DNA from 4 places in the Pseudoalteromonas sp. Hal040 genome. Region 2 is predicted to be linked to each of the others. Evidence: predicted binding sites of a transcription regulator. Region 2 holds the regulator's gene; each other region holds the start of a gene.
The links. Region 2 encodes sigma-54, which starts transcription at its own class of promoters, with help from an activator protein. Its sites were predicted from a motif close to GTTGGCACGNNNNTNGNNT; they were not measured.
Positions count from the first base shown of each region.

Region 1: the regulator sigma-54 is predicted to act here: its motif matches at 696-714, upstream of P4S60_RS15270 (TorF family putative porin).
Region 3: the regulator sigma-54 is predicted to act here: its motif matches at 2,357-2,375, upstream of flgB (flagellar basal body rod protein FlgB).
Region 4: the regulator sigma-54 is predicted to act here: its motif matches at 1,817-1,835, upstream of P4S60_RS03670 (DUF1328 domain-containing protein).

Region 1 is NZ_JARLUU010000001.1:3,279,347-3,284,114, forward strand. It holds partial or broken gene P4S60_RS15265 (hypothetical protein) at 1-524, shown strand, start outside; gene P4S60_RS15270 (TorF family putative porin) at 775-1,488, shown strand; partial or broken gene P4S60_RS15275 (aldo/keto reductase) at 1,552-2,447, opposite strand; gene P4S60_RS15280 (YIP1 family protein) at 2,615-3,325, shown strand; gene P4S60_RS15285 (efflux RND transporter periplasmic adaptor subunit) at 3,374-4,540, shown strand; gene P4S60_RS15290 (ABC transporter ATP-binding protein) at 4,540-4,768, shown strand, end outside.
Region 2 is NZ_JARLUU010000001.1:3,094,758-3,099,525, forward strand. It holds gene kdsC (3-deoxy-manno-octulosonate-8-phosphatase KdsC) at 1-465, shown strand, start outside; gene lptC (LPS export ABC transporter periplasmic protein LptC) at 462-1,016, shown strand; gene lptA (lipopolysaccharide transport periplasmic protein LptA) at 1,006-1,527, shown strand; gene lptB (LPS export ABC transporter ATP-binding protein) at 1,524-2,249, shown strand; gene P4S60_RS14365 (RNA polymerase factor sigma-54) at 2,365-3,861, shown strand; gene hpf (ribosome hibernation promoting factor) at 3,889-4,176, shown strand; gene ptsN (PTS IIA-like nitrogen regulatory protein PtsN) at 4,180-4,632, shown strand; gene rapZ (RNase adapter RapZ) at 4,633-4,768, shown strand, end outside.
Region 3 is NZ_JARLUU010000001.1:2,658,805-2,663,572, forward strand. It holds gene flgE (flagellar hook protein FlgE) at 1-729, opposite strand, end outside; gene P4S60_RS12320 (flagellar hook assembly protein FlgD) at 781-1,464, opposite strand; gene flgC (flagellar basal body rod protein FlgC) at 1,478-1,909, opposite strand; gene flgB (flagellar basal body rod protein FlgB) at 1,912-2,322, opposite strand; gene P4S60_RS12335 (CheR family methyltransferase) at 2,458-3,288, opposite strand; gene P4S60_RS12340 (chemotaxis protein) at 3,310-4,242, opposite strand; gene flgA (flagellar basal body P-ring formation chaperone FlgA) at 4,441-4,768, shown strand, end outside.
Region 4 is NZ_JARLUU010000001.1:804,430-809,197, reverse strand. It holds gene oadA (sodium-extruding oxaloacetate decarboxylase subunit alpha) at 1-1,084, opposite strand, end outside; gene P4S60_RS03675 (OadG family protein) at 1,100-1,348, opposite strand; gene P4S60_RS03670 (DUF1328 domain-containing protein) at 1,882-2,055, shown strand; gene P4S60_RS03665 (hypothetical protein) at 2,107-2,298, shown strand; gene P4S60_RS03660 (hypothetical protein) at 2,716-3,639, opposite strand; gene P4S60_RS03655 (YcxB family protein) at 3,764-4,231, shown strand; gene csrA (carbon storage regulator CsrA) at 4,259-4,450, opposite strand; gene P4S60_RS03645 (aspartate kinase) at 4,544-4,768, opposite strand, start outside.

The sequences.
Region 1 (4,768 bases), 180 kb from region 2:
CAGCGATGAAAAACCAACGCTTGCTCCTGCTACTCGCTTACTTGCGATGCGCCGACCTGACGTGTTTACACCAATCGTAAATAGTAAGCTCGATGCTCTTTGTGCGGCATTAGGCATTACTAAGCTTAATAACCGCGATTTTGAGCGCTACTGGCAAGATGTTGTCGAAGCCATTCATAGTATGCCTTGGTTCAAAATGGCCAACGCAGCAAATGAGCTTGAACACTCTCTGGTTGAAATCAAAGCCCTATTACCGAGCTTCTTTTATTATGTAGATAAAAGTACCGCTGATAACTCAAACTATATTAAATTGTTAAACAAACCTAAGAGTACCACGAGCTCAGCAGGTAAAAAGACCGTACGCCGTGGCAAAGAATCAGCAGAGATACTGGTAGACCGCGCATTAGCAAGTGATGATATCCCTGAACATATCAAAGCCAAGCGCGATTCAATCATCAGTGAAGTTGAAAAAGGCCGCGACTGTCGAAGAAACGATTAGTCTAATGCGTGCAATTTTCGGCTAAGTCACTCTCAAATAAGCAAAACCCGGTTGCTTCGCAATTGTGCAACCGGGTTATTTATTGCACCACACGTGTGCGCATGAACAATTCAAATAACTACCCTTTCTAAAATTAAACAAGCTTAAAAGTCTGTTTTTAAAGAGTTTAAGCATAAAATATCCCACACATAATGAACTTGGCACAACCAGTGCAATATCGTATCCAGACAACACATAGAAAATGTCCTCAAATAATAACCAGACTGCAATCTGAAATGGGACAAAATCAACATAACAACAGGATACAGAAACATGCTAAAACTAAAAAAACGGTCGCAGCAAGCGCCCTTGCGCTATTAACTTTGAGCTCAACATATAGCTATGCAGAAGTCACAGCAAACGCCGCGGCAACTTCAAACTACTTATGGCGTGGTCAAGAGCAAGGCGGCGGTGATGCTGCAATCCAGGGTGGTATCGACTACGCAAGTGAATCTGGCTTTTATGCAGGTACTTGGGTGTCGAATGCTAGCTGGGCTGACGACATGACTTACGAGCTAGACCTTTATGCTGGTTTTGGCGGTGAAATCAATGAAACCTTTAGCTACGATGTTGGCTACATTTATTATGCATACCCAGATGCAGCATCTTACACAGATGCAGACTTCTCAGAAATCTACGGTAGCATTAGCATGGGTAGCTTCACCTTTGGTGCAGCAATACTAGCAACATCAGCAGCAAGCGGTGACGGTACAGATTTTGGTGATTCACTTTATTTAAATGCTGACTACAGCTTCCCAGTTGGCAGTACCGGTGCAGAAATGGCCCTTCATTTAGGTCATTACTCAGGGGATTTCATTGGTGATGATGACATCATCGACTACGGCGTTTCAGTGTCGAAAGACGGCTTTACTTTCGGTCTTTCAGACAACGACATTGATGGTTCAGATGTAAAAGTGTACGTCGCTTACGCGGTTGACTTCACTTTATAAAGAATGTGTTACTTGCTGCAACACGAAGGGCCGTAAGGCCCTTTTCTCGTTTTAGACTAATCGTTAAGGCACACTATGACCAGTTGAGCCTTGCCAAATGCGATACCATTGTTCACGGTTCATTGTAAGCAGCTTAGCGTCAACCGCTGATTTAACACGCTCAATATTACCCGTACCGAGTACCACAGACGGTGCACTTGGGTGCATTAACAGCCAAGCATAAACAACTTGATCAATGGCTGTGGCGCCAATTTCAGCACCAACCTGCTCTAACACTGCACGTAAACGTACCGCTTTTTCATCATCACTTGAGAATAAACGACCTCCAGCTAATGGCGACCAAAGCATAGGTTTAATATCAAGTAATTGGCATTGGTCTAAGCTGCCATCATCAAGGGCTTTCATCTCGTAAGGTGAAAACTCAATTTGATTGGTCACAAGCTCAAAGTCTAAACGCGACTGCAACAGGCTAAGTTGCGATGGGGTAAAGTTAGACACACCAAAATCAATCACATCACCATTTGCTTTTAGGGTATTGAATGCTTCTGCCATTTCATCGGCATTCATTAAGTAATCAGGGCGATGGATAAGTAATACATCTAAACGATCAGTATTGAAGTTTTTAAGTGACTGCTGTGCTGAGGCAATAATATGCGCGGCACTTGAATCATAATGGTTTGCTTTGCCTTGTAAACCTAAGCTTGCAAATGCAGGCTTGATACCACACTTAGTGATTATTTTGATTTCATCACGAATACTTGGTTTTAGTTTAAGTGATTTACCAAATTCGGCTTCACAGCCGTATTCACCGTAAATGTCAGCGTGATCGGTATGTGACACACCCATTTCAATTGCATTTTCTAAAAACTTAAGCATTGCTGTGGCGTTACCTGCCAATCTAACAAGCGCCAGAATCCTAATACCAACTCATCAATACAACGACCTTTGCTATTCACCATAACGACCTACTATTCCTAATAAATTCGACTCAAATTAATCCTTAAACCATATCACAGATTTACTAATCACAGCTGTTAACATACAGTTACAAAACAAATTGCTAATTTGTTACTAAACAGGATATTTTAGTACCTAAAAACAAATGTTATAAAACAAGGAATAAAAAATGAAATCATCAAATGTCATGACTGCTTTGGTTGATATTTTTATCAGCCCGAGCAAAGCTTTTAATGGCTTAAAAGAAGCAAAAGGCTGGTCTTTTGTTGCCTTTATTTTACTTGCCGGCATTCTCGCTGCCAGCATGTTTGCTTTTTACAATAAAGCTGACCCGCAATATTTAATCGATCAACAAGTCGCTGTTGCCAGTGTAGATGCCACTATTGCAGAACAAAAAATGATTCGCCAAAGCATGGAGCAAACCATTGATTTGCAAGTTTGGTTTGCAATGTTTGGTAGCATTATTGGTCTAGCTGTTATCAATGCCCTGATGGCAGGCTATTACCTATTTGTATCGAAGCAAGACCCAGAAGCTAACTATGGTTATGGCACTTGGTACGGCTTTGGTGTGTGGACTATGATGCCAATGATTATCTCAAGTCTTGGTTTACTCATCTTAGTATTAACTGCAAGTACTGACCAAATATCACAATCATTATTTAACTATGCTTCAATTAATCAACTTTTAATTGGCTTAGAAATTGGCCACCCATTTTACACCTTACTTGAAAGTCTGAATATCTTTTCTATTTGGGGCATTTTCATCGCAGCTATCGGTTTGAAGAGTTGGACTAATTTCACTTTCAATAAAGCGCTACTGTTTGCTGCCCTACCAAGTATTGTTATTTACGGTATTTGGACTGTAATCGCGCTCGTTTAATTCTGCTTTGAGCGGCGATATGCCGCTCTTAACTACCAAGGAAGTAACATGAAAAAAGCCATTATTATTGGCCTCGCTGTTACAGCATTTGTCGCTTTACTGATTTCAAAACAAGTCACCGGCAATAAAGATGCACCAGAAATGCATATTGCAGAAGTTGAACAAGGCAATATTGCCGATTCAATTTTAGCCTCTGGCAACCTCGTCTTTAACACCCAAGTGCAGCTGCGCTCTGAAGTGACTGGCCGTGTAGCGAAAGTGTTTGTTGAAGAAGGCGAAAGTGTCACTGAGGGCGATATTCTTATGCGTCTAGATACTACAGCGTTTGAATCTGAAGTTGCACGCAACAAAGCCGTGCTTCGCGCGACCGAAATTGATATTAAGCACAGCGAAACCCGACTCAAAAATATCGAACGCCAGCTAAGCCGCCAGAAAGAGCTATATGAAGTGGGCCTTGCTGGCCAAGAAGTGTATGAAAACCTACAAAATGCCCGCGATTTAGCGAAAATAGATATTGAAGCAAAACGTGAAGCTTACAACCAAGCCCAAGCATCGTTATTAATTGCTGAAGACCGTTTAAATAAAAGCGTGTTTCGCGCTCCAATGAGTGGCCTACTTGCTTCGGTCAATATTAAAGAAGGTGAAACTGTTATTGCGGGAACAACCAACATTATTGGCTCAGACTTGATGCTAGTAGCTGATCCAAGCGCAATATTAGCCGAACTTCGAGTGGATGAAACCGATATCGCCGGTATCAAACTAGACCAACATGCAGATATCTATGCTGCCGCTTACCCAAATCAACCTTTTACTGGCAAAGTCATAAACATTGGCACATCAGCAAAAAATCAAGCAGGTTCACAAGGCTTATCATTTAAAGTCAAAGTACTGCTTGATGCCACTGACCGCCAGCTTTATGCCGGAATGAGCTGCCGCGCAGAAATCGCCACAAGCATTGCCGAAAATGGCTTGAAACTCCCCATCGAAGCCATTCAAAAAGAGGATGATAACTATTTTGTCTGGAAGCTTAATGCAGATAATACAGTAACTAAAACAGCTGTTACGGTAGGTATTTCTTCAGATATCGAACAAGCGCTAACCAGTGGTGTTTCTCAGGGGGATCGTATTGTTATCGGCCCAGCTAGACCACTTAGCTCACTAAAAGAGGGTGATACGGTAGCCGTTAAAAACAGCCCTGAAAAAGGTGCTAACTAATGTCTGCGGTGATCAAACTCAGTAATATCAATAAACAATACAAAATGGGCGAACAAGTTTTCAAAGCTCTTGATGATATTAATATTGAAATTGCACAAAATGAGTATGTTGCCATTATTGGCCCTTCCGGCTCAGGTAAATCCACCCTGATGAACTTGCTTGGCTGTTTAGATACTCCCACCAGTGGCGACTACTATTTAAAAGATAAGTTAGTAAAGCGCATGACCG
Region 2 (4,768 bases):
GGTGTGTTTTCTGATGGCCGCATTTATTTAGGCAATGATGGCGAAGAACTGAAAGCGTTCAATACAAAAGATGGCTTTGGCATCAAAGCGCTTATTAATAGTGGTTTTGACGTCGCGGTGATTACTGGCCGCCATTCACAAATAGTTCAGCAGCGAATGACTAGCCTAACAGTTCAGCACATTTATCAGGGACAAGAAGATAAGCTGATTGCTTATCAAGAGTTAAAAGATAAACTGGCGCTGACAGATGAACAAATTGCCTATATTGGTGATGATGGTCCAGACTTACCAGTAATGGAAAAAGTGGGGTTTGCTGTTGCTGTAAATGATGCACACCCGCTTATTAAAAAGCTGGCTCATTACACCACGTTATTACCGGGTGGCTTTGGAGCCGTGCGTGAATTAACTGATTTACTGATGTTAGAAAACGGCAAGCCGTTAACTAGCGATGGAACCAGCGCATGAATATAGCCCGTATTTTACTGAGTATTGTTTTTGTTTGTTGCATGGTGTGGTTATGGTACCCGTACTTTAATCAATCAACAGACGCAATAAGTAGTGAAGACGAGATCATAGCATCGCCTGATTATACAGCCGTTGCCTTAAAGCAAACTGCGTATGACGAACAAGGCAAAATTAGTCATAAGGTGGCGGCCGCCAAAATGGAGTTGTATCAACAATTAGGGTTTACCTTTTTTGAACAACCAATTTTTACGATTTATGGCGACCAGCAGGTATGGCAAGTAAAAGCCAAAGAAGCCACTTTATACGAAAACGATCAGCTGATTTTTGAAGGGGATGTGGTTGCTAAAAACTTAACCCACAACGGCATGATCGAAGATATTAAAGCTGAAAACATTAATGTCGACATTGATAAAATGACCATGTTTTCTAAGCAACCTGTGACGCTAACGGGACCGAATTTAAAGATTACCGGGAAAGGCTTAAAAGCCGATTTAAAAACCGAAATTGTTGAGTTAACTAACCATACACGAACCATATACTATGACCAATAAACTGAAGAAACTACTCCTGATCCCAAGCTTATTGATCGCGTTTTCGGGCGCGGCTGCTGAGCAAACTGGCGCACAAATTAGCATTAGCTCAGACCGCCAAGTTGGTAAACTAAAAGATGGCGTTGGCATATTCGAAGGTAACGTAGAGATCGTGCATGGTAATCGTCATATTACAGCAGAACGTCTTGAAGCACACGGTGGAGACACCGAAGGCACTGTCGAATTAATTATCGCGACAGGTAATCCTGCTTATTTCGAAGAAAAGCAAGCTGATGGCACCGTAATGAGCGCCAGTGCACAAGAAGTACGTTACGATGTTGCGAAACGCTTCTTAACACTCAATGGCGAAGCTGAAGTCACTCAATCGGGCCAAAAAGTAACGGCTAAAAGCATTACCTACGATATGGCTCAACAGCTGATCAGCGCCGAAAAAGACGAAAACTCAACAGATCGCGTACACACGATCCTAGTTCCAGTTGAAAACAAAAAAGATAACAAAGGCCAACCATGAGCACATTAAAAGCAGAGCTTTTAGCTAAGAGCTACAAAGGCCGCCAAGTGGTTAAAAGTGTAGGCCTTGAAGTTGAAGCTGGCAGCATTGTTGGTTTACTTGGTCCAAATGGCGCAGGTAAAACGACAACCTTCTATATGATTGTAGGCTTAGTACCCAGCGACAAAGGTAAAATCAGCATTGATGATAACGACATTACGCTTTTACCAATGCATAGCCGCGCACGTTTAGGTATTGGTTATCTGCCGCAAGAGTCGTCAATTTTTAGAAAGTTGACGGTTTATCAAAACTTGATGGCAATTTTAGAAACCCGTAAAGATCTAAATAAAACCACCCGCGAAGAAACGCTAAACAGCTTACTCGACGAATTTAGCATTCAACATATCCGTGACAGCCAAGGTATGGCGCTGTCAGGTGGCGAACGCCGCCGCGTTGAAATTGCTCGCGCATTAGCCGCAAATCCTAAATTTATCCTTTTAGATGAGCCTTTTGCTGGTGTTGATCCAATTTCAGTGTTAGATATAAAGAAAATTATTGAGCACCTAAAAAACCGCGGTATTGGGGTACTCATTACTGACCATAATGTTAGAGAAACCCTTGATGTTTGTGAAAAAGCCTACATTGTTTCTCATGGGGAGCTAATTGCATCAGGCACACCTGAGCACGTATTAGCTGACCAAACTGTACGTGATGTATATCTAGGCGAGCAATTCAGGCTGTAACCATTACGCCACCGACTAGAGCATCTGCTAGACTTATAACAATGACAATAAATCGATAATGACTTAACTGTGTTTGCACAGTCATCGATAACTTAAAAAGGATTGTTAGGGATACATGAGGCAATCATTACAGCTGCGCATGGGCCAGCAACTTACAATGACTCCACAACTGCAACAAGCGATTCGTTTGTTGCAGCTCAGTACATTGGATCTCCAGCAAGAAATTCAAGAAGCGCTTGATAGTAATCCCCTACTTGAAGTGGAAGAGGCTGATTACAACGAAGAAAGTATCGGTAAGAATGAGCAAAAAGCGGAATCTGACGATATGCAACTGAGCGCGTCTGCAGAAGAAGCACCTAGCGAATACGAGCAAGAAAGCAGTGACGCCCTCAATAAAGACACCGTAAGTGATGACTTAGCTATGGACGTCACGTGGGACGAGTACATGAGCGCAGCCCCATCAACATCATCAGGACCGATGCCTGAAGATGAGTCTATTTACCAAGGCGCATCAACTGAAACCCTACAAGAATACCTGATGTGGCAATTACAGCTCACACCATTTAGCCCAACTGACGAAGCGATTGCCGTAGCCATAGTAGAAGCCATAGACGACTCAGGTATTTTAACGATCAGCTGTGAAGATATTGTCGAAAGCTTTAATCAAAATAACGATGAAGAAGAAATCGAACTTGATGAAGTTGAAGCGGTCTTAAAAAGAATACAATTATTCGATCCTGTTGGTATTGGCGCGCGCAGTTTACAAGAATGCCTGTGTATTCAGCTTCGTCAATTTGACGCTAGCACACCATATTTAGCTGAAACTAAAATGGTTTTATCTGAGCATATCGAATTATTAGCGAGTCGCGACTATCGCACTTTGATGAAAAAGACTAAGCTTAAAGAAAATGAGCTTAAAGAAGTGATGACGCTTATTCACAGCTTAAATCCTAAGCCTGCGGATAGCATAGTACGCGAAGAGTCTGAGTACGTTATACCTGATGTATCAGTGAAAAAAGTAAAAGGTCGCTGGGTGGTTGAGTTAAATCCAGATTGTATGCCAAAGATTAGAGTGAACAGCCAATATGCGGCTATGTCTCGCTCAGTAAAATCGAGTAGCGACAGCCAATTTATTCGCTCTCACTTACAAGAAGCAAAGTGGTTTATTAAGAGCTTAGAAAGCCGTAACGATACGTTATTAAAAGTAACCAACTGTATCGTTCAACAACAACAAGCTTTCTTTGAGCACGGCCCTGAAGCGATGAAGCCGATGGTGCTAAATGATGTTGCTGAAATGGTCGAAATGCATGAATCGACAATTTCACGTGTAACAACGCAAAAATATATGCATACCCCGAGGGGTATTTTTGAGTTGAAATATTTCTTCTCAAGCCATGTCAGCACCGAAAATGGTGGTGAGTGTTCTTCTACGGCAATACGCGCTTTAATCAAGAAGTTAGTGGCTGCAGAAAACTCAGCTAAACCATTGAGTGATAGTAAAATTGCAGATATATTGGCTGAGCAAGGAATTAAAGTAGCTAGACGTACAATTGCAAAATATCGTGAGTCTCTAGCAATACCTCCGTCTAATCAGCGTAAGAGTTTGATTTAGACGTTTTACATAGAAGGAAAAATGCTTATGCAACTAAATTTAACTGGTCGTCATGTAGAAATCACTGATTCATTAAGAGACTATGTAAACACCAAGTTTGCGAAACTAGAAAGGCATTTTGACCATATAAATAATGTTCATGTCATTCTAGATGTAGAAAAATTAAGCCAAAAAGCAGAAGCAACTTTACATGTAAACGGAGGCGAATTGTTCGCTTCTACAGAACATCAAGATATGTACGCAGCCATTGACTCACTGATCGATAAACTTGATCGCCAAGTCATTAAACACAAAGAGAAATTAGCTCGACATTAAATTATGAAACTAAGTTCACTTACTAACCAGGACTGCAGCAAAGCTGCGGTCCTTTTTAATAGCAAAAAAAGAATTCTTGAATATATCAGCGAACTGGCCCACCAGCAGCTTCCTCATTTATCGCAACAAGATATCCTAGATGCTTTGCTCAACCGAGAAAAACTAGGCAGCACCGGCATAGGTCGCGGTATTGCTATTCCCCATGGTCGAATGAGCGGTGCCGATGAGCCCCATGCGTTTATCATAGTGAGTGAATCACCCATCAATTTTGATGCTATTGATAACCGCCCGGTTGATATATTTGTGGCACTCATCGTACCAGATGGTGACTGTCAGCTTCACCTAAAGACCTTATCAACAATTGCTGATAGACTTAAAGATAAAGAATTTTGTAAACAGTTACGCAGTGCTACAACCGATCAGCAACTGTTTCAGGTCATATCAGCAGAGGCATAAATGGAATTAATTATTATCAGCGGTCGCTCAGGCTCAGGTAAATCGGTCGCTTTACGAGTACTTGAAGACTTAGGCTATTATTGCGTTGATAATATTCCAGTGAATTTACTGCCTTCACTCGTACGTAGCGTATCTG
Region 3 (4,768 bases), 440 kb from region 2:
TTGCTCTACACCACTAGAATCAAATGGCTTTTCATCAAGTGTTGCATACACTTCCCACTCATTCTCATTACCTGTAGTTGCTGAGTCAGTTTTCACAAAGAAGAATTGTAAAATATGTGGCTCACCTAATGAATCATATACAGTTGTCGACGTTGAACTGTTGTAAGTCGCACTTGTTTCAGGATCAAATGGTGTCACTGTTGGCGCAGAGGCACGTGAATCAAGGTTAAATGATGAGTAAACATTCGTCGTTGCACGCGGTGAACCTGAAGCGTCAGGAATTTGTAGTGCAGATGAAGTACTTAAACTAACAGAGGTTGTATCACCGGTTGCTTCATCAACAGGGAAACCTTGTAAGTAATTGCCGCTCGCATCAACAATAAAGTTATCTTTATTAAGTTTGAACGCACCAGCACGCGTATAAGTAAAGTCTTGTGCACCTAAGTCATTAGCCATGGCGAAGTAACCTTCACCCGTAATCGCTAAATCTAAAGAGTTATTTGTGAACGATAACGAACCTTGGTGGAATTGCTGTGCCACCATTGTTGTTCTTACACCGTCACCATTTTTTGTTTTACCAGAGCTAAATACTGATGATGCGTACACATCAGCAAACTCTGCACGAGACTCTTTAAAGCCCGTAGTATTCACGTTCGCAATGTTATTTGCGGTAACGTCTAAATCTTTTTGCGCGGCTGCTAAACCTGTTAATGCAATATTGAAGCTCATAACTCACCTCTAACCTATCTCTTAGCCTAAGCTAACCCAAACCTTTTTTACTTATGCGATTTCAGCTATATCAGTCAGCCTAACCGCACCCTCTTTTGTATTTACGATAATGCCGCTGCTACCATTGATATTGACACTTTCAATATTTTTAAAGGTCGCCATTGGCAGGCTGCTGTAGTCACCATTTACATAGCCTTCAGCACTGATGTCATACTCACCTTCAGGGAGTACATTGCCATCGTTATCTTTTCCATCCCACTCAAAACGCAGTGCACCTGCTGACTGAGATCCTAAATCAATGGTGCGTACTAACTGGCCTGATGAATCTGTAATTCTCAGCGTCAGTGTTTCAACCGCTGTTTCAGCAACCACCGAGCCTTTTGCTGCATTTTCACCATCAAAATCAATGGTGTCGGATTCAAGCAGTGCTTGTTTACCCACAAGCGTTGAAGCTTGTAATGCAGAGTTCGATGTCATTGACGCAGTGAGTGAATCAAACTTTTCATTTAAGTTTGAAATACCTTCAGCCATAGTGAAGTTCGTCATTTGCGCAATCATTTGATCGTTATCTGCAGGATTACTCGGATCCTGGAACGACAACTGCTGTGTTAACAACGAAAAGAAATCTTCCTGAGAAAGCGTGTTGTTGTCTTCTTCAGTTGTTTGCGTATTACTTTGATTCCAACGCAAGCTATCCAAATAGGATGATGATGCAGAGCTGATGTCGTTACTCATAACTTATCCTCGATTACCGTTGTCCTAACAACAGTGTTTTACTTAACATTTGCTTAGCTGCATCAGCAACTTGCACATTTGTTTGGTAAGAGCGAGAGGCAGAAATCATATTTGCCATTTCTTCTACGACATTAACGTTAGGTTTGTAGATATAACCATTTTCATCCGCACTTGGGTGGTTCGGGTTATATTCAATTTGTAGTGGCTTATCGCTCTCTACAATGCCTAACACTTTAACACCAACAGAAGAGCCCTGAGGATTGCTTTGTGACGATGACGCTTTGGTCAACTCTGCTGCAAAAACAGGATGGCGCGCTCGATACGTTTTGTCTTGGCTAGAACTAATCGTATTCGCATTCGAGATATTACTGGCTGTGGTATTAAGGCGAACATTTTGCGCGGTCATACCGGTTGCTGAAATATCAAAAACATTATACAAACTCATGATTAAGCTCCTTGACTACCGAGGGCTTTTTTAAGGCCTGAAATTTTACTACTCATAAATTGCAGGCTTGCCTGATACTCTAATGAGTTTTGTACATACAAGTTTCGTTCCACTTGTATATCAACAGAGTTACCATCACCTGTATCTGCTTGATTTGGCGTACGAAACATTTCAGCACTACCAACAAAACGACTGCCTCCGGCAATATGTTTTGCATCGGTTCGAACCATGCTATTGCCGCCCTGTTGGTTGCTTTTTGCCGCTTTTAATGCCGAGGCAAAATCGATATCTTTCGCTTTGTAGCCCGGCGTATCAGCATTAGCGATATTTGTCGCTAATAACTCAGCGCGTTGTGAACGGATCAACATCGCATGAGGATGAACACCAAATGCTTTATCAAAACTGATAGCCATAACCATCTCCAAAAAATTGACTCTACAGGGGATAATGCAAAAGGTAAGCCAAAAATAAAGAGTGATTTTTAATTATATAAGATGTTGAAAAATAGGCTTATTTAGCAACCTAAGAACTAGGTTGCTAAGGAGAGTTTACTTTTTCTGATAGATGATACCCGGGTTACAACGAACCATATCAAAGCTATCACTTAAGCCCGCCATTGACTCTGACGCACCTAAAAACAGGTAGCCTTTTGGGTTTAAAGCTTGTGCAAACTGCGCAATGATTTTCGCTTTTACTTCCGGTGAGAAGTAAATCAACACATTGCGGCAGAATATAATGTCAAACTTGCCCATTAAAGCGTATGAATCCAATAAGTTTAAATGTCTAAAGCTGACCATTTTTCTTATTGGGTCAGTAACCTGAGCCATTCCATTGCCGCTATCTTTAAAGAATTTTTGACGTCTTTCCATCGACAGACCACGAGCAAGTGCCAATGCGTCATATTCAGCATTTTTACACATATCAAGCATAGTATTAGAAATATCTGTGCCAATAATTTGCGCACCCATTTTTAATACACCCGGATTTTTAGACTGAAACTCGGCAACCGACATGGCAATCGAATACGGCTCTTGCCCTGATGAACTTGCCGCTGACCATATTTTTAGTGGCCTACGGACATCTTTAAGCTCAGGAAAAAGCTTAGTTTTCAATAATTCAAACGGGTATTGGTCACGAAACCAAAGCGTTTCATTAGTGGTCATCGCATCAACCACAGCGGCACGAAGCTGCCTCTCGTGAGGACTTAAAGTTTTACTTACCAGCTGTGATAATGACTCAACATTAAAGCGAGCCATAAGCGGTGCGAGGCGACTTTTAACTAAATACAGTTTGTTGTCACCAAGCACGATGCCACATTGTTGCTCTAAGAAAGAGCGGAATTGATCGTATTCGCTTTGTTGTAAATGCTTATTTTCCAAAGTAATACCACCTATAAATAATTAATCACAATGAACCCACTTTTTCACAGCTGTTGCTAATTCATCTGGGTTAAATTTTGCAATAAAATCATCGGCACCTACTTTTTCGATCATTGCTTGGTTAAATACCCCACTTAGAGAGGTATGCAAGATCACATGTAAAGGTGATAATTTTGGATCTGCTTTGATTTCGGCGGTCAGTGTATAACCATCCATTTCTGGCATTTCTACATCTGATATCAATAAGCCAACGCGCTCAGTAATATCATTTTTACAATCCAGTTGAGCAATCTCGCGTAAACGTAATAATGCTTCTTTACCGTTTTTAGCAAGCTCAGTTTGCACACCTAAAGGTTCAAGCGCACGTTTCACTTGATTTCGAGCGACCGCAGAGTCATCTGCAATAAAGACGATACGCTCGCCTAAATCACGCTGAATTTCGCCATCACCAACAACCTCAGCACTCACTTCGGTATTCACAGGGCAAATTTCATTTAAGATTTTTTCAACGTCAAGAATTTCAACTAACTCGTTTTCAATTTCTGTGACCGCTGTTAGGTATGAATAACGACCAGCACCTGATGGTGGTGGCATTATTTTTTCCCAGTTCATATTAACGATACGTTCAACACCGCCAACTAAGAAACCTTGCACTGAACGGTTATACTCGGCAATGATGATAAAACTGTCTTTAATGTTTTCGATTGCAGGGCCACCCACAGCCATCGATAAATCAATCACTGAGATAGTCTGACCACGGATATGCGCAACACCACGAATGTACGCATTTGATTTTGGCATGTTAGTAAGTGGTGGGCATTGCAAAACCTCTCTTACTTTAAACACGTTGATACCAAAGCGTTGTCGCCCTCTGAGTTTGAATAATAGTAATTCAAGGCGGTTTTGCCCAACCAACTGAGTACGCTGGTTAACTGAGTCTAAAATGCCTGCCATTTCAATCTCCTAAAGATAAACAATCAGAGCTGGAACAATAATTGCCTTCTTTGTGTTAAAGCTACATAAGGTTACGAAGCGTCTGTTTTTTGACGCAAAATATTTATACCTTGTTTTCAACAATAAGCATAGTCGAAACAATATGAGTTTGTTAAAAAAAGCCGAAGATACAGTGTTTTTTATTTTCTTACTAGCCTGTTGTTTGCAACACAACTACAGGCAGAAGTTTATAATAACGAGCAACTTCAACAAATCGCTGTCGATTTTGTTAGTGAACAGCTCCCTGATCTGGACACCACACCGCAAATTAGTGCTTTACCATTAGATGGTCGCATTCCAGAGAGACTGTGTGAGTCACCAATAAACAAAGAGTTACCGACAGAGCCTCCTTTTAATCGGCAGGTAACTGTACAACTTAAGTGCCAAGACTTAAATAGTTGGACCCAATACGTTCACGTTCGCATTATAGAGCTCGAACCTGTGGTTGTTGTAACCACTAATTTAGCACGTGGCGAGGTTATTCGAG
Region 4 (4,768 bases), 2.3 Mb from region 2:
TGATGGTTTTGTAACGCTCGCCAGTTAGTACATTAAGTACCGCTTGAGTACCAACAATCTGTGAGGTCGGTGTAACGAGTGGAATATAACCTAAATCTTCACGAACACGTGGGATCTCAAGTAACACTTGGTCAAGCTTATCAGCTGCACCTTGCTCTTTAAGCTGGTTTTCCATGTTAGTTAACATGCCGCCCGGTACTTGCGCTAATAAGATACGACCATCAACGCCTTTGAGGCTACCTTCAAAAGCGGCATACTTTTTACGAACATCACGGAAATAAGCAGCAATTTCTTCCAATTGGTTTAAATCAAGACCAGTATCTCGCTCTGTGCCTTCAACAATTGAAACTATGGTTTCTGTGGCGCTATGACCATAAGTCATACTCATTGATGAAATAGCCGTATCAAGCATATCGATACCTGCATCGATTGCTTTTTGGTATGTTGCAGTGCTTAAACCTGTGGTCGCATGGCATTGCATCGCAATAGGAATAGACACAGTTTCTTTTAAGCCTTTGATCAACTGCTCACAATCGTATGGCTTTAGTAAACCCGCCATATCTTTGATACAAATTGAATGGCAACCAAGATCTTCTAGTTGCTTAGCAAGTTTCAGCCACATATCAAGTGTATGCACTGGGCTTACTGTGTATGAAATTGTACCTTGAGCGTGTGCACCTACTTTTACCGCTGCTTTAATCGCGGTTTCAAGGTTACGTACATCGTTCATCGCATCGAAAATACGGAATACATCAACACCGTTTTTATGAGCTCGCTCAACAAACTTTTCGACTACATCATCAGCATAATGGCGGTAGCCTAAAAGGTTTTGCCCGCGCAGTAACATTTGCTGCTTAGTGTTTGGCATTGCAGCTTTTAGCTCGCGAATACGTTGCCAAGGGTCTTCACCTAAATAACGGATACACGAGTCAAACGTTGCACCACCCCATGATTCAATAGACCAATAACCCGCATTATCGAGTTTTTCTGCCATGGGTAACATGTCGTCTAAGCGCATACGCGTTGCCAAAAGAGACTGGTGTGCGTCACGCAATACTAATTCGGTTAGTTTTAATTTAGCCATGTTTGAGCTGCCCCGTTATTTTTGTTTATTTCGAAATTGAGCAATTGCAGCGCTGATAGCTGCAATATGTGCCTGTGGCACACCCTGTTGAGGTTGAATTTTTGCTGTTCGCGTAGGTTCTGCAGTTGCAGGATCGTCGAATCGACCCACGACTTTCGACATTAAGATCACCGCAGAAATCAAAATGCTCAGAAAAACAAACACGCCAACCATGCCTGTCACCATCAAACTGGCCGCAGTGGTGAGTAATCCACCTATATCCATACGACTCCCCTCGCTTACCTATAATAAAAAGTCATTTTTGTTAAATAATTATGCACCAATGATAACAAAGAAAATCAATTTGTATAGCACCATTGTAAATTGGTAAAACCAATTAAATTTAAAATAACATGACACACATATAATTAACACCCCACTATTCACGAATTTAAAGCCCCGTTATAGATGATATAAATAGTCAATATAGCCAGACGTTATATGCTGAACTATTAATTAATAGCAACAAAATGACTAAAAACCACACACAACAAGGCGTTAGAGCAAACCATACAAAACAAAGTTAAATTGGTCTTACCATTTTTGGTGCTTTCTTTCATTTTTCTCATGCAGCTCAATATGAAAAAATATCACTATGAATAAGTTACATGCTTACTCGTAAAAGTTACCAAATGATGACCCCTACAAATAACAACAAAACACGTAAACAACTGAAATTTAAGAGATAAACCTTCTGGCACGGAACTCGCTTTAGATATACCGAACTTAAGAAAATTTAAATAGCCAAGGAGACCACTATGTTACGCTGGACAATTACTTTTTTAGTTATCGCGTTAATCGCAGCAGTGTTAGGTTTTGGCGGTATCGCAGGAGCCGCTGCAGGCATCGCTAAGATTATCTTTTTTATATTTTTAGTATTACTTGTTATTTCGCTGGTATCAGGAGCACTTAGAGGCAGTGTCCCTAAGTAGTTAAAAGCAGATAACCATTTACTTTATTTTAAATTTACAAGGAATTTCATTATGAAAAATTCAACTTTAAAAGCCGCAACTATCGCCCTAGTTTCAGGTTTATTTATTATGGGTTGTGAAGACAACACCGCTGAAGAAGCTGGCGAACGTATTGACGAAGCAATTACTGATACACAAAATGCAGTTGAAGATGCATGTGAAGAAGTAAAAGAAGGTGTTAACGCAAAAGAAACTAACTGCTAATAACACACCTTAATTAAGAAAAGCGGCCAAGTGCCGCTTTTTTGTGTATGCGAGTTAGCGAGTTAGCGAGTTAGCGAGTTAGCGAGTTAGCGACTCTAGGCTGTAAGCTGTTTGTGTCAAGCAGTTTGCTAACTTTACTATTTCCCCTTGAAACTCGCTAACTTGTTGGGTTTCGCTCCGCTCTAACCAACCTACAGGCTCTTTTTTTAATCTGATAGCTGACGGCTGAAAGCTGATGGCTCATTTCCCCTAGAAGCTCGCTAACTTTTGGGTTTAGCTCCGCTCTAACCAACCTACCGGCTCTTTTTTTAATCTGATAGCTGATGGCTCATTTCCCTATAAACTCGCAACTTTACTCTTTCCCCTTGAAGCTCGCTAACTTGTTGGGTTTCGCTCCGCTCTAACCAACCTACGATATTACTTACAACCCATTGTAAGAGGCTTGTTTGTCGTTACACTCGCTATATGCCACTGGCCGTCAATAAAACTCACCTTAGCTACATCGCTAACAGCAAAATCACCGGGGACATTTAAGCGCGTTAAGTTACTCGCTAACTGCTGCTGGCAATATGGGCCGGTATCGCCATGCATTACAAGTACAGGCTTATTGGTGTGCTTTGCGAAGTCGCTGATGGCATCTCGGTATATTTTAAATGCATCACAATTAGAACGTTGTGATTCACTGCAAGTGGGTTTACTGGTCGGGTGGTAAATATCAGCCTGAAAGCCAAACACATAGGCCTTAGCATCCTGATGAACAAGTGCTTGTTTCAACCAAATTAAGTTGTACTTATCACGTTTGTCAGCGGCATCAAGTGCTGCGTTTTTGTCACTTTTTAAAATTTGCGAGCGGCCGTTAAAAGTGCCCGGTATATGCAAAGTACGAAATTCAATGTCATCAAACTGCCAACGAGCATTTTCTAGCATTTCAGCCTGTGTGGCATAACCCTGTAGTTGCTGTGCTTTTTGTGTATAAGCATCGTCGAACATCAAGCCTTTAACAAAGCTTAGCCGTTCAAGCTCATCAAAACGCACCGATAGCTTTTCTCGATCGCAATCTGTCCATTCATTATCACCTGGGGTGTAAATAAAAGGCTCTGTAGTCAGCGATGTTAATAACGCTTTATTTGTTTGCAAAAGCTTATTGGTGCAAGCAAGTGCTCCCGATTTCATATCACCAAGATGCATTAAAAAGCCATGGGGTGTTGCTGCGATTGCTTTAGTAATTTTTCCATCTTTGGCGAGATTAATTTCATCAATCGGGGTGTATGGCATATCGCCCATAACTAAAAAAGTATTTGTGGTCATTGCAAGTGCTAATGACATTGAACTAACAAACATACAACTTACACCTAAAAAATACAGATACCTTAAGCTCTCATAATGACAACTAAATGAAAACCAACTGCGGCAGTTTTTTTCTATCAATGTTAAACTGCTGCCAGTCGATTAAGTGAGTCCCCGAATGACATTAAGTACAACTTACACACTAGATAAACCGTATTATTACGAATGCTTTGATGAGTCTTTACCTTATTCATCACAAGCTAAGCCTAAATACCCGCTGTTGGTGTTGTTAATAACCTTAGGCTTATTAGCCTTTTATCAATTAGAGAATCATTATTTAGGCAGCTTTATGATTATGCTTGCTGTCGTTGAGTGCTTATCGTTTTATTACAAGCGCCCATGGTGGGTCACAAGACAAATGCTAAGTCGTGCATCAGGTAGCGAAGTGACTATCGTGTTTGATGATGAAGGGGTGAAGGCCGAAAACCCGCATAAAAGTTACCAATTAAGCTGGCAACAGATTAGTGAGATTATTGAAACTGAGCGAGGTTTTATTTTAAAAGCACAGCGCGGTATGCAATATATTTCTAAACAAGCGCTAAATGATGAAATAGCAGCTGAACTAAATAAAAGAGCCACTCAGTGAGTGGCTCTTAAAAATATCTGTCGCTGATTAAACGTTGCCCGGATTTGGGTTAGATTTCTCTGCTTGGATTCGCATGTAGATTTCTTCACGATGTACTGATACATCTTTCGGTGCATTTACACCAATGCGAACTTGATTTCCTTTAACACCAAGAACAGTAACTGTTACTTCGTCACCGATCATAAGGGTTTCACCTACTCTACGAGTTAGTATTAGCATTCTATTGCTCCCATGTTCCAAAAAATTAAAAGATTCCGCGTCAAAAACATTCTAATGAAATCTAGACTTAAAAGTAAGTAAAAACTCTAGATCTTATTCATTTTCAGTTAAAAAAACTTTGTGTAGCGCACGTACAGCCAGTTCTAAATACTTTTCGTCAATTAAAACTGATATCTTTATTTCTGATGTCGATACAAGCATCACTTTGATGTTTTCATCGGCAAGGGCATTAAAAAATAAACTTGCCACACCAGAGTGAGATTTCATCCCTACACCTACTGCAGACACCTTGGCAACATTGCTTATCCCTTTAATAGA